Regions from separate parts of the Cohnella abietis genome, predicted to be linked through region 1. Evidence: riboswitches for the same ligand, from Rfam matches in the RefSeq annotation. Region 1 holds a riboswitch; the other holds the start of a gene.
What was found. Region 1 has a riboswitch for cyclic di-GMP ahead of KCTCHS21_RS23145 (PilZ domain-containing protein). Riboswitches for the same ligand answer to the same signal wherever they lie in the genome.

Region 1 (7,604 bases):
TGTCTGATTAAATAAAATCATACAAATTTAGCACATTTTACTTAGCTGGAGTAACCTTGACAACCTGCTGAAAATTTAATGCAATGCTACTGGGCATCTCCGCCTAACTCTTCAGCATACGACGCTAATTCCAAGATTTAGTCGGTACCTGCGCTTATCTCTCCACCCTACGACGCCAATCCCAAGATTTAGTCGGCATCTCCGCCTATCTCTTCAGCATACGACGCCAATCTCAAGAATTAGTCGGTACCTCCGCCTATCTCTTCAGCATACGACGCCAATCTCAAGAATTAGTCGGTACCTTCGCCTATCTCTCCACCCTACGACGCTAATTCCAAGATTTAGTCGGCATCTCCGCCTAACTCTTCAGCATACGACGCTATTTCCAAGATTTAGTCGGCATCTCCGCCTAACTCTTCAGCATACAACGTTAATTCCAAGATTTAGTCGGCATCTCCGCCTAACTCTTCAGCATACCGACTCCAGTTCCATGATTTAGTCGGCACCTCCGCCTAACTCTTCAGCATACCGACTCCAGTTCCATGATTTAGTCGGTACCTCCGCCTAACTCTTCAGCATACGACGCCAATCCCAAGATTTAGTCGGTACCTCCGCTCTTCTCTACTTAGTATAACGTCACACCAAATACGTAGGTTGCAGGAATGGATGCCGAGCTTCTCAATCTCTCAAAACTAAAAAACAGGCCTCTGCGCAGGCCTGTCAATCATCCGATCTTCTCTACTGTTATTTATCGATTTCCACTTAACTCAACCGTTAAAAATCCGTTTCTTTCCTAAGTCCCGGCGAGTCTTAGCATGCTTCTCAACCTGTTGTCTTAAAATGAGTGCCCGTAATGGACGAAGCATTTCCGGCTCCAGAACATGCATTTTGGCACCACAGAGAACGCCATCCTCTTGTCGATCGCTACGAATGATTTCAAGCTCACAGCTAAACCCAATCCCAATGTGCACATTTGCCCTCAGCTTTGATTTAGCAGCAAAATGTGGCTCATACTTTCCTGAAAAGCTAATACCCGAAATGCTAATATCTTGAATGATAAGCTCAGCAGTTTGGTTTAACGGAAGCACTTCTCCGGAATCTTTAAGTACTTGCACAATATGAGCATTACCGGCAATTTCTACTCTTGGATGCTCTCGTCTCTCCTTGAAACGTTTGCTTAAATCCGGCGGCTGAAGCAGTGCAATTGCACCTTCATATTTAGCGAATACAACAGAAGACATAGACTGTATCCCTGCTGGCGAGTAAATCGTCAGTTTAACTGTTTCGCCAAGCTCAAACTGCTCATACTCATGAACCTCAACCTCGAAAAGCTCACCTTCTACATGTGTCATTACTCCAGTAGTCAGGAAGCTCTTGCCTTCTACCACGGTTCTACAGTGAAGTAGTATATTTAACGGGAGTAAATCCTTATCCAGCTCGGATCCAGCTGCATTGTTGTCATCGTCATATGTCATTCCCGCCAAACCACCTCTCAAACATTGTTTAATGCAAGTAAAACGGCTTCACCGTCCTTGGGACGGTAGTATACGTTTGTATCGAGCGATTAGATGAGTATAAGGAATTCAAAACTTATACTTTCTAATTGTTCAAGTAAAACGGCTTCACCGTCCTTGGGACGGTAGTATACGTTTGTATCGAGCTACCAAGCTTTCTAATCGCACAAAAAAAGGCGACCTCCAGATGGAAGCAGCCTGTTTCGCCTTATGTGTCCCTAGGGACCTTCGGCAGCCAGGCTGTCATCGTTCTTGCGAACATTAGACCCTGTGGCTTTGCGTCCTTGCTTTTCAGCAAGTTTGCCCTTAATAATCCGATAATCTATTATCATGATTGTATCATAATGTAAGAAAGTTAGTAACATTTATTTCTAGTAAACCATAGGAACGATCGTTCCCTATAGTGCCATAACAACACGGTTTCGTCCCTCATTCTTTGCCTTGTACAATGCTGAATCTGCACTGGAAAATACCTCACGCATATATTCCTTCGGATCATCAAAGGATAAATCTTCACTAGTTTCGGATAGAACCCCCATGCTAATCGTAACATGAACCTTTTCCGTTCCTGCGTCCACCCAATTATCACCGACAGCAATCATAATTCTTTCCGCCAATAGCTCCGCCTGCTCACGATTCGTATGAGGCAAATAGATCGTAAACTCTTCTCCACCGTATCTTGCTAGAATATCTGTTCTCCTTAGCTTTGTACGTACGATATCTGCAGTGCTTCGTAGAACCTCATCACCTACAAGATGACCGTATTTATCGTTAATCTGTTTGAAATGATCAATATCAAAAAGAACAATAGCAAATGGGATTTGATATCTCATATTGAGCAGTACCTCATGCTCCAACTGCTGCATCAAATACCTACGATTAAAGCAGCCTGTTAGCCCATCAGTTACAGCCATCTGCTCCAGCTTCTGATTGACTCGGAATAGCTCCTCTTGTATCGTGATCAATTCCAAATTACGTTCGTGCAGTGCTTCATTTTTGCGATTCATCTCCACGACAAGCTTGCGAAGCTCTGTAACGTCATGAAACGTAATAATACGTCCCAGCAACGTCTTGCGGTCGTCCACCACTGGCGAAATCTGAATAGATACATGCCGGCCACCATTTTCCGGTAGAGAAAATTCCATTTGCATCTTCTCATAGGGATGATGCAAGTAGCGGTACAGAAACTCATAGACCTCTCCTTGAGCCTGTAACGGAGCAAGAAATCTGTCCATCTCGAAAATTTCCCCTTTAGCTGATTGCACGAAAGGAGAAGCTCCGCGATTAACCTCAAGTACCTTGTCATTCTCATCTACAACGATAATACCGGTAGTCATATGCTCGAATATATCACGCTGTGCCATACTTAGAATATCAAACATTCCAAATCGATAGATAGCAATAACAAAGCATAAATCAGACAATAAAATGCCCGACGCCAGCAGTCCAGGAACAATTGGAAGCCATTGCGACAAGAGTACGTTAATAAGCACATCGAGAAGCCCAAACCCGGTTAAAACGAACATACCGATAAGAGCGGTTCCAAGCTGCTTACGTTGATTAACGGAGCTGACTGTTTTGAGAGCATGGAACATACTCATTAAAGCGGTAAAGAAATAGGCGAACTGAACGAGAACAAGCAACCAGAATAACGGCCCATAAACACGTTCTAAGTAATTGCCGGCTACAGGGGACATAAACAATCCATTCGGATTCCACAAAGCTCCGATTATACATAGCGCTGCTGGAAGAAGATACAATAAAGTACGACTGGCTTTTAGCTGAGCTGCCCTCCCGGTGAGGAAAAAAACGAAAATAAGCCAGCCTGGCCCCAGCAGCCCCATCGCTACAAATGAAGTATTAATGAAGAAAAGCTGGAACTGCGTATAGTCGGTCATCTTCACAGCAAACTGGCCCAAAGGCCAAAGCATCATCACAAAATGAAAGGCTAAATATACCTTATGAGTTTGAGTGATTCTATTAAAAGCGATTACGCTTACGAATAACATGAAAAGCAATACAAATAGGGTAAAATCCGTCCATTGAAATCCCAACATATTCACCTTTTCACAAAAGGGCTATAGTAAAAACTAGGACAGGCTCTGCTTGATTTTACCATAGTGCTGCTTTTATCTACAACAGGTTATCCGTCAAAAGAATCGGTTTTATGCAATTTTTAAATCAATTCAAGGACTATTTAACCTGCAACTCGTGACTTTAGGCATATTTATCTCATTGTTTTTCCATAAAAGGGGAAACACCCAAAAAGTCCCTGAATTTTACGTATTCCTGTTTTACCTCTTCTAGATCCGTCTTCCTAGCTTTTACAGCGCGTATAAGAATATTTTTGGGCGTGTGCTCCATATCGATAAACTCCAGCAATTGCGTTCGGTAACCAGCCAATTCGAGAAGATTAGCGCGAATAGCATCTGTAACCAATGCGGAAAAGCGCTCCTTAAGAATGCCATGCTTAAGTAACGGCTTTAAAATCGGCTGAGAGATTTGACGAAACAGCTCATGCTGACAGCACGGCACAGATAGAATAACACTCGCTTCCCAACCAATCGCCTTTAGTAACGCAGCATCTGTTGCCGTATCGCACGCATGGAGAGTAACTACCATGTCTACAGAGGTATACCCTTCAAAATTTGAAATATCGCCAACGGAGAAAGTTAGATTGTCCCATTCTAACTCGCGTGCGAGCTTTGAGCACGTTTCAATTACGTCCTGCTTTAAATCCAAGCCGATAATGCGAACGGGAAGCTTCTCTTTAATGGCAAGCAAATGATACAACGCGAAGGTTAAATAAGATTTGCCGCATCCGAAATCAACAATAGTTAACGGCTTATCACGAGGCAGGTCAGGAATCACATCTGAGACCATCTCAAGGAAACGGTTGATTTGACGGAACTTATCATATTTGGCTTTAATAACCCGTCCCTCTGCGTTCATGACACCAAGTGCAAATAAGAAAGGCACAGGCTCGCCTTCTGGAAGTACATATGTTTTATTCCGATTATGCTCTTGTGGAATGTTTTCCCTCTTACTCACCTTCGAATGGGTAATTAAAGACAGCTTCCCCTTCTTGTTTGCCAATACCTGAACATCCGCATCCGTGATTTTGAACAAAGCCTGCTTATACTGTTCCATAACCGATTGGAGCTGCTCACCGACCTGCTCGGGGGTGATGTTCTCATGAAACACCTTGTTGCTCTGATGACGCTCGAATTGATAAAAGAGACCGTTCTTTAATTTAATCGGACGTACCGTCAGCTTGACTGGCGTATCCTCTTCCTTACGTCTTGGTGCGCTAAAAGAAGCCTGGATAAGCTGCTCCTCGGCTACGATTCTCTCTATAAAGTGAACCCATTCCTCTGGTTGTACCTTACCGTTCATTACGCATTCTCCTTCATTAAGGCACTCCATTGTCTGCGCCCTTCTACCATTTCGTTGCGAGACAGACCTCCAGCTTCCAGCTCGGAGTCGTCATATGCGGATAATCTCTCGTAAAATGCATCACCTGTCTCAGCAGTAACGTCACCTTGGTCCTGAAGCTCGTAAAGCAGATCCTCCGCTTGAGCGAGCTCTCCATTCGTTTCATACCATTGCCATAAAGCAAGCTTCGTATCCGAGTCTATCTCATAAGAAGATAGCGCCTCAATTAATTCTACTATGCGCTCGCGAACCTTCCAGTCCTCTACCTCCATGTTATTACGGATCAAGTAGATGTTTAGCCGCAACGCCTTGGCATATCTTGGCACGCTTTGGTCCTCTTGTCCTAAGTCTGCCAGCAGATCAGCTTCTTGCTGTAGAAGAGCGGCGACTACAGCAACGGATTCCGCATTGGGGGCACCGGTAACCGTAAGCATCGATAATAAGTCCTCATCTGATAAGCCCATTGCAAGCCGCGATCGGAGGCGCAGCTCCTTCCCGAGAAATTCATCAATAATATCGAGGGCTTCCTTTTGCTTTTTCTGTTCTCTTAATCCGATTGCTTTGGCAATCACAAGTCCTGCTTGCGTAAGTAATCTGACCAAATAATCACGTTCAAACATTTTATTCCCCTCGATTCCGTTCTAGAAATGTACCGACAGCTGCTGCGAATTCCTGTGGGTTTTCCAGCATCCCCATATGAGCGACACCTTCAATAGTGACCGCTGTTACGTTGATCTTCGCTACCGGGAATCTCTTCTCCGGTGGAATAACTTCGTCTCGTTCACCCGCTAGAAGCAGAATAGGAGCTTGAAGTTGTTCAAGAACAGCTCCACGATCAGGTCTCTCCCTCATGCCAAGCGAACAGCCTATTGCTCCAAGTGGCGACGTGCTGTAGCCAATCTCAATCGCTTTCCTTAATAGCTCCTGCCTGCTTTCGCTGGAGTTAGGCACAAATAGCTTAGGAATTAATCCCTCAACAAATGTGTTGATTCCATCCTGCTTAATGGCTTCCACTGCTTTTAAGCGATTAGCTTGCGCAGCCTCACTGTCTGGAAAGGAGGTGGAGTGCACTAGGCCAAGCGTAAGTAACCGCTCTGGATACTTCTCTGCAAAAGCTAGTGCAACGTATCCTCCCAAGGAGTGACCAAATAAATTTACCATTGGCAGGTCCAGCTCATCCAACAAATCAACTAGTTCATCAGCCAACAGCTCCATTGAATATACGCCCTCGGTAGCTGAGGAAGCTCCGTGTCCCCGTAAGTCAGGAGCTATAATATGACCATGACTTGATAATAATGGAAGCACCTCATCCCAGTATTGATGGCTTCCGCAAAAACCATGCAGCAGCACAATCGGCTGCCCGTTTCCTGCTTCTTCATATGCAATCGTCGTTCCTGAGGATAGAGTAACTTTTTTCATCCCTAACATCACCTTTCTATTATTATTTATTACCCCATTGAAGAGTTATCGCATCGGCTATCTGTCGAGCCATCCCCATTACCTGATATAGCGACGTTGACTGCAAGGTCCAATAAGGCTTTAAGCTTACGGCGTTAACTACTCCTGCTATGCTATAGGAGCCAATTGCCGGGAATCTCTTGTTAACAGATTGAGCTGGAACCAAAGGGCCATTTGACACCAAATAGGCACCTACGTTATCGGATCGTCCTAGACATGCATCTATGGCTACAATTGTTCCCATCTCCGTTAAACTAGGAATAAGCTGTCGTAATTTATCTGCATCACAAGGGTGCTGAAGCGTGCCAATGACTTTAGTAAAGCCCTGCTCCATTAACATTGTTCCTACCCATGGTCCAAGACTGTCCCCCGTTGAGCGATCTGTTCCAATACATACGAACGTCAGCTCCTCCTTGCTGTGCACAACGCCAATTTGACTCATAAATTTGCGCAAGCCCTCAGCGTCTGCCCGCTCCACGTCTTGCGACTTGTGGTCAATCATATCGTTCTCCCCCAAAATGCCACTTTCATTTTTCCGACATTTTCGCATAATACTCTATATGTAATCCTGTTTGTTTCTTTCAGGTTACCATTCCCTTAATAAGAATGCCAATTATGAGGTGTATGATTGTTTTTTGGCTGTGCTCCTTCCCACTGTGGTACAATAGCGTCATCCCTAATCCCGCAAGAGAGGAAGTTTTATTCATGGATTTAAGTCAACCGACACAAGAAAACGTTGAATATATGATCGAGGCTATTAAAACAAAGCTTCGCATGGCAACCGGAGCTGCAATGCAAGCCTCCAGCTTTACAAGCGAGAAATACGAGGATCTTAAAGATATCTATGACATGGTCTCCTCTAAAGACAGGTTCAGTATTAGTGAGGTTGAAGCGCTAGTATCCGAATTGGGTAAGCTACGTTCTTAAGTTAAATAGCGCAGAGATTCAGCTCTAAAGCCAATAGAAATGACCATCCATTTGAACAAAAAATTGGATGGTCATTTCTCGTTTGTGTTCATTCTTTTTTCATACGTAAAAGAAAGTAACTCACTTCTGAAGCATTTTTTGTACACTCACTAATTGTATAGTCAATTTCACCTTGTTCGTTTTCCTCACTTGATACTTTGGAGCATGTATCTGTTTGTATACCTTTGTTGCTTCCACCAAATTTATCATTTGAATTATCGTAAGTGTAGC
Region 2 (7,604 bases), 1.3 Mb from region 1:
GTCACCGCGTAACTCTGGATCAAACTATGTAAGTTGGAGTAAATTAGTCTGCCGCGCCGCGTAACTCTGCCCCAAAGCACAGCAACTGAAGGTAATTAGTCGGAGTCACCGCGTAACTTTGGATCAAACTATGTAAGTTGGAGTAAATTAGTCTGCCTCGCCGACTAACTCCGTCCGAAGCCGAGCTAGTGTGCGTAAATTAGCCTGCCCCGCCGCTTAACTCTGTCATTCCCCGCCCCCATTCCCTAGCCCAATGGCAGCTGGAATGTGCATGAAATGATCTTTTTTTAATTACTTGCCGACAAATGTTTGCAATTATGTTTATCCTGTGGTATAGTTAAGTTCTTACATAAATATCTAAACACTGGAATCACGTATTGAAAAAGTGATCATCGTGATATGGTACCCTTTTCAATGTGTGATTTTTGTTTGAGCGAAAAAAACATGTTAATAACTTTATGGAGGTTTTCAAAAATGGAACAAGGTACAGTGAAATGGTTTAACGCAGACAAAGGATTTGGATTTATCGAAGTAGAAGGTGGAAATGACGTATTCGTACATTTCTCCGCAATTCAAGGCGACGGTTACAAATCCCTTGACGAAGGCCAACGCGTTGAATTCAACATCGTTCAAGGCAACCGTGGACCACAAGCAGAAAACGTTGTAAAACTGTAAGCTTTATAACGATAGAGATGCCCCTAACCTTCTAGGTTAGGGGCATTTTGTCGTTTCTTGACTAAATCATACTAATATCCCTTTGGAGTTCGGCACTCTTTATGGTAACCTGTTTAGTATTAGGTAAAGCATAGGATCGAGGCAATAATAACTGACGAATTAAGGAGAAGATGTTTGAATGGATCTCAATATTTCGGTGGAGCTAACCTCTGCTAAGAAACAAAAACCCGAAATTGATCAGCTTAGCTTTGGGAAGTATTTTACGGATCATATGTTTATTATGGACTATGATGCAGGGAAGGGCTGGCACGATCCGCGTATCATTCCGTATCAGCCCATTTCGTTGGATCCAGCAGCAAAGGTTTTCCATTACGGTCAAACCGTGTTTGAAGGAATGAAAGCATATAAGACGGCTGAGGGCCGCATTCTGATGTTCCGTCCCTATAAGAACCTACAGAGGCTCAATCGTTCCAACGCCCGTCTAAGCATTCCTGCCCTCGACGAGAACGTAATAATGGAGGCGTTAAGAAAGCTTGTTCTAGTGGATGAGGAATGGATTCCGGACGAGCAAGGCACCTCACTCTATATTCGACCGTTCGTTATCGCGACACAAGCTACGCTGGGAGTATCTCCATCCGAGCAATATCATTTTATGATCATCCTGTCACCGGTCGGCTCTTATTATGCAGAAGGAATCAATCCAGTTAGCATCTTCGTCGAGTCCGAGTACGTTCGTGCTGTGACAGGCGGAGTAGGAAATGCCAAGACTGGCGGAAACTACGCGGCAGGACTTAAAGCGCAGCAGGAAGCTACTGACAAAGGATATTCTCAGGTGCTTTGGCTTGATGGTGTACATCGGAAATACATCGAGGAAGTCGGGAGTATGAATGTCTTTTTCAAAGTAGGCGGCAAGGTCATTACTCCAGCATTAAATGGAAGCATATTAGACGGGGTAACGAGGGATTCGGTTATTCAGCTGCTGCGGTATTGGGATATTGAGGTTGAGGAGAGAGCGATCTCGATTAATGAGCTAGTTGAAGCTTATCGTAATGGTACGTTGGAGGAAGCGTTCGGGACAGGGACAGCTGCAGTTATTTCTCCAATAGGGGAATTGAATTGGCAAGGTGATAAGCTTGCGCTCAATGAAGGTCGGACCGGGCCGCTCTCCGCTAAAATATATGATTTCATGACGGGCATACAAAGAGGAACATTGGAAGATCCATTTGGTTGGGTTGTGAAACTCTAAGCAATTTATGAGCTAAAATCGACAATATCATACAATTATCGATCAGGCTATTGAAAAGAGTGCGACTATAATCTTATAATGAAGGTAAGAATACCTAATATAAGGTATTAAATTGAAAATTAATTAGTCATAAAGTATATACAACAATGATCCGCATACACGAAAAGGCAAACCTTTCGAAAGAGGGGGACGCAAAGCTATGGGCCTAAGGAACTAACGTTCTAAGGTTGCCAAGCCGTCGAATGGAGCGTAGGCATCTTCCATTCTGGAGGATGTCTTTTTTTAGTTATTCGGACTGAAAAAGTTTCTCACATATCCATTTCTGAATAACCTCAGACATATACATTCTTTCGCTATCCAAAAGACAGCGAAAGCTGTTTATGCGTGTACGCTTAACCGGCAGGCTTCTATTAGTTTGCGATTTGAGAGGTGCTTTACTTGAAGAAACCGGTTTCCGAAACCGAATTGAAGAAGCTAATCAATCAATTAAATCTGGAAGAGTCTTCACGAAGTCATGAAACGGGTGATGAAGTAGGAGGAGTGGAAGCCCCGCTTAATAAGAAGAAGCAGGATGGGTCGATCCACGTTATGAATCAGCGGATTACCGTTCAGAATCCAATCCATGGGGGAGAATATGCTGTCATTAACCCTATGAGCCCAGTCAGACTGTTTATTAATGATAAGGAAATTTATCAGGAATCGAAAGTGACAGCAGAGGATCGAATATCCTGGGAAAATGAAGAGCAGCCCCTATTTGAGATAATTATCTCGGATGACAAGCTCGCAGCTTACTTACACCTTCATGCTAAGGCGCGCTATTCCTGCCGACTTGTTGATGATGGACCGGCCCAGCAGCTGACTGTAAGAGTCGCAGAGGACATAGATATTGTACTGAAGACGGTGCAGCTTGGCGATGTTATTAGCAAGCTTGAGGCGATGTCCATTAAAGCGAGAATCGAATTCGCTGTTATCCAGCAAGAGCTGTTAAACCCTACTTTCCTGCCCGTAGTCGTGGCCAGTGGCAAAGAGACCATTCAGGGCAAGGACGCACAGCTTGAAGTTTATTTTCCCCAGCAAGTGGAGAGTGAATTTTTTGAGGTGGACGGGACTATCGATTTCCGCGACCATCTACGAATTCCATCCATTCGTAAAGGAGAAATGATGGCGAAGAAAATTCCTATGCTGGACGGGACCGCTGGGTATGATGTGCTAGGCTGTGTTACGGTGCCCAGCCCGCCCAAGGACCTCCCCATCATGGTGAAAGCGAATGTCGAGCTTATGCCAGATGGCTCCGTCGTGGCGCGGACACAGGGAAGGCCAAGGATAACGGGAAGTAAAATCAAAACTCTCGATATCTCTACTTCTTATGTTATTTCAGGGAACGTAGACATCAAGACGGGCAATATCGTGTTCTCCGGGGATGTTATTGTTTACGGAGATGTAACAGACAATATGATTATAGAATCTCTCGGTAATGTTTATGTCTATGGCAACGTATATAGCTCAACGATTACAGCCACGGGAAGCATTAATGTGAGAGGCAATGTTATTGCGAGCAAGCTTTACTCCGGTTATTTTGGCGTATTGTTTAATAGACTCTATCATTCTTCTAAGCAGTTGTGCGATTACATAGAGAAGCTATTGTATGCTTCCAAGCTACTTGTACAAGCTTTGGAGTCGAAGAAGCAAGAGGTTTCTTATGGACAGATTGTGAATCTGCTCATGGAAACTAAAATGATGGAAATCCCTGATGCCATCAAGGAGCTTCTCGCTGTCATTGATAATATCCAGCAAATTAAACAAGAGGAATATGTGAAGCTAAAGGAGGTTGCGGAAATTTTCTCGCAGCCGACTAAGATCGTCGAGATGGCAACATACGGGTTTGTTCAAAGCTTCCTAGAATTACTTAAGGTAACCCATGACGAAATTGAGAGAATGCAGGAGGCATATGTAGAAATTAGTATCAATCAGTGCCATAACAGCGAGCTGAAGTCCAATGGCGACATTGTCATCCATCGTGACGGTGTACTGTTGTGCGATCTATACGCCGCAAGGAATATTATTTTTGTCCATCAAAGCTCTATGTGCAGAGGGTCCCAGCTTGAAGCAGGAGACAGCATAATAGCTCAGATTATCGGTGGACAGACGGGCGCCAATACGGTGCTAAAGGCAAGGCGGAAGATTCAGGTGAAAAAAATGTATGCTGGTCGGGTTTGCATAGGTAAATATTGCAAGGATATCTTTGAGCCTGTCGAAAACACGACTTTCGATATCCAGGCACTGAAGAAGCAGGTATAGACCACCCGAGTGAAGTCTGATAACGGAAAGTGGTAGGTGGTATAGATATGGATGATCCGCAGCAGGAGTCTTTCTTGAATATGCGAGTAAACAAAAACATTTACAACGACATAGGAACCTTAATTATCCCGAATCATAGGGTGTTAACAATCAAAGATATCGATCGGCTTGCTCAACAGAACATCGTATTGTCAGATGATGATGTAGAGCCAGTATCCATTCTAGATTTAATCGATTCTGCGATAAAAGAAGTTAGGGATTTGTTTGACAAAGCGAGAAATTACGGCAGCGTTCCATTTGCTGACGTACGTGACAGAATTATCCCGATAATCATGTTCATGAGCAATCACCCGAATTTGAGTGAAATTCTGGTCCACTTAGAGGTTCATGATGAGTATGTATACAGACATAGTATAGGCGTCGCATTGTTATCTAAGCTAATTGGCAAAACCCGCGGTTTAAATGAAGCGGAGCTGCTGGAGCTCACTACGGCGGGATTTCTTCATGATATCGGGAAAGCTAAAATACCGGGAGCTATTCTTAATAAGCCGGGGAAGCTGACGGAAGAGGAATTCAAGGTAGTGAAGGAGCATTCTGTCTACGGGTATGAAATTCTCAAAAAATCTGTAGGTATTCCGGAACGATATGCTTATGTTGCGCTACAGCATCATGAACGTGAAGATGGGAGCGGATATCCCTTTGGATTAAAAGGGAGCCATATCGATGTTTACAGTAAAATCGTTGCGGTAGCAGATGTCTTTCATGCAATGGTTTCCAAGCGAGTGTATAAGCAGCCTGTTCCATTCTACAAAGTGCTTAAGGAAATGTCTGACAACCTATATGGCTCATTTGATCCAGGAATTACGCTTAGCTTTCTGAAACGGCTTATGGACGCAATGATTGGTAATACAGTGGTTTTATCGGATGGGAATGAAGGGAAAATTGTAATGGTCAGTGCTCAGGACCCGGTTCATCCAGTCGTTGAAGTTAAGGGAGTGTATATTGATCTAAGTAAAGAGCAGCAGATCCATCTAGAGAAAATTTTATAAGATGGGATTGCATAAGTTTAGGGAAAAGGAAAAGTATTTTTATCCCTTAGCTTTGCTGTTTTTATGTGTATACATATTTTGATCAGCCACCTTGATAAGCTCGTCTAAATTTTTGCCTTCATCAGGGTATAAAGATTGACCTACAGAAACGGACACAGCGATTGAAATAGGAATGGAAATTTTCTTTATTCTTTCTTGCATGTGAATATGTAAAGCTGCTGTAGCTTGTTCGTCAACGTTGGGAAGAATAACGAGAAACTCATCTCCGCCCCATCTGATAATATAATCCGTATTTCTGAAGGAATCGGTTAAGGCATCAGAAATTTGTCGCAGAACCTGATCTCCGATGTCATGGCTATACAAGTCATTAATGGTTTTGAAGTGATCGATATCAATGATTACAATCATGATTTTACTTGATTTTCTGTCTGCATCTTTCTTGAGCTTAGGGAAGATTTGCAAGGCGAACCTACGATTATTAACTTGGGTTAACTCGTCAATCTCAGCATAATACTTTGCTTGGTCATATTTCTTTCCCAACCGCCAGCCTACTAAGGCGTAGAGTGCCGCTATGCTAATGATTAGGGCGTAATAACTGTTACTTTGCCGCGTGTATGATAATAAAATCAGGAGCGCAGTATTTAAGATGACGATAGCAAGTGAGAGTAGTCTGCCCCTATAACTCATAATTGAAACACCGCCCTTACCAGTTGTTTGAGTAACTTAAGTATGTTGATTGCCCATCTTATAACTATAGTCTTCTATTGGACAAAAAAAATCCCCCAAACGGGGGGTACAGTTACAATTAAACAAGGTGCTGCTCATCCTTACTGGCGTATATAAGGTGAAGCCGTTTATTTACAGGGGTAACAACTGAGTTGTAGCCGTTTCTTTCAAACCAGTCCACTAAAGAATGGATCGAAGGGTAATCTGGAGAGCTTTCTTTACTCCCGTTATTCGATTCCATGAGATCGGCTATACATATACGACCGCTTGGCTTAAGCACTCTACCTATTTCTTCTAAAGCCAGAGGCTGTTGGTCGGGAGTTAGGTGATGAAAGGCAAAGCTGGACACAACGAAATCAAATTGCTCCTCAAGATAAGGGAGGGCTAGAAAATTCCCCAATCTTGTTTCCAGTGAAGGGTGCTTCTTATGGCAGAGGCGCAGCATCTCCTTCGATTGATCAACGCCTGACATGGTATGACCTAGATCCATAAACCGTACAGCCAAATTCCCAGTCCCCGTTCCAATATCGAGCCCTTGCTCGTTATCGATAGGTCGTATCTGACGTACGATAAGGTCTAGCGCTTGATCGTAGTCTGCATAGTTTCCTGAATTCGCGGAAACTCGCTCATCATGAGTGGTTGCTAACTGATTGAAGTTCCACCTATCCTCCCAATTGCCACGGTGCTCTCGCCGTTTCTTAGACGCCTCTGCCAGCTGGAATATATGCTCGAGGGGTAAGGATTGCTCGGTTTTGAGAAGCTGGATCATGTGCTCGGTCGTTTCGATGGCTTGTTTGATCTGCAGCCACTCTGACATCATGACCGACCGTTGCAGCTCCAGATAATACTGTAGCTCCTCCTTGTCGTCCTCGTCCCAGCTCTCTAAAGCCTGTTTAATATCAGATATAGACATACCAGCCTCCCTAAGGGAGATGATAGTCTGCAGCCTCCAGATATCCTTATCCGTGAAGGTGCGATATTGATTGTCCGGATGCTTGGAGGGAGACAGCAAGCCTTTGTGCTCGTAGAAACGGACTGCTCTTGGCGAGATATTAAGCTTATTAGTAACCTCTTTTATTTTCATGTCAGCCCTCCTTTATTTTTATTGTAAACATTGACCTAACGTCAATGTAAAGGGATAGTAGTAAGTGCCATTAGATTAGATTGGCGTATGACCTATAGCTGGAGGTGCACCATGAAGGTCAGTCTCTATGAGTTGATATCCATTATTGTACTTGTTTCCGCACTATTAGCTACAATATCTATTGTATATGCGAGCTGGAAAAATGGGATTTCCCCCATGCCTTCATCCCTTCGGGTTCGTGAAGTAGTAGTGAAGGAGATTAATCGATTAGGCGACAAGGGCGTAATTGTTGAAGCGGGGTCAGGCTGGGGAACACTAGGAATACATATAGGAAAGCAATGCGGCGGTTGGCGAATCATTGGCATTGAAAATTCATCTGTACCTTTGTGGTTTTCAAAAATCTGGTCGTGGATCACATTCCGACGATTTCAGAGAGTTGAGCAAAATCGCAAGACCTCGGTTACTTTTCGTAGGGGAAATATTTATAATTATACCTATGAGGATACCAGCCTAGTCATCTGTTATC

Region 2: another riboswitch for cyclic di-GMP. It lies ahead of KCTCHS21_RS28720 (FapA family protein); the one in region 1 lies ahead of KCTCHS21_RS23145 (PilZ domain-containing protein).

Annotation. Positions count from the first base shown of each region.
Region 1 is NZ_AP019400.1:5,212,347-5,219,950, forward strand. It holds gene KCTCHS21_RS23145 (PilZ domain-containing protein) at 768-1,475, opposite strand; cyclic di-GMP riboswitch class I at 1,742-1,829, opposite strand; gene KCTCHS21_RS23150 (histidine kinase N-terminal 7TM domain-containing diguanylate cyclase) at 1,913-3,571, opposite strand; gene KCTCHS21_RS23155 (class I SAM-dependent methyltransferase) at 3,747-4,910, opposite strand; gene KCTCHS21_RS23160 (DUF6483 family protein) at 4,910-5,569, opposite strand; gene KCTCHS21_RS23165 (alpha/beta fold hydrolase) at 5,571-6,368, opposite strand; gene yyaC (spore protease YyaC) at 6,391-6,909, opposite strand; gene KCTCHS21_RS23175 (DUF1128 domain-containing protein) at 7,113-7,334, shown strand; gene KCTCHS21_RS23180 (DUF4362 domain-containing protein) at 7,423-7,604, opposite strand, start outside.
Region 2 is NZ_AP019400.1:6,545,496-6,553,099, reverse strand. It holds gene KCTCHS21_RS28730 (cold-shock protein) at 475-675, shown strand; gene KCTCHS21_RS28725 (branched-chain amino acid aminotransferase) at 854-1,921, shown strand; cyclic di-GMP riboswitch class I at 2,078-2,164, shown strand; gene KCTCHS21_RS28720 (FapA family protein) at 2,360-4,219, shown strand; gene KCTCHS21_RS28715 (HD-GYP domain-containing protein) at 4,267-5,268, shown strand; gene KCTCHS21_RS28710 (GGDEF domain-containing protein) at 5,308-5,955, opposite strand; gene KCTCHS21_RS28705 (MerR family transcriptional regulator) at 6,074-7,078, opposite strand; gene KCTCHS21_RS28700 (class I SAM-dependent methyltransferase) at 7,190-7,604, shown strand, end outside.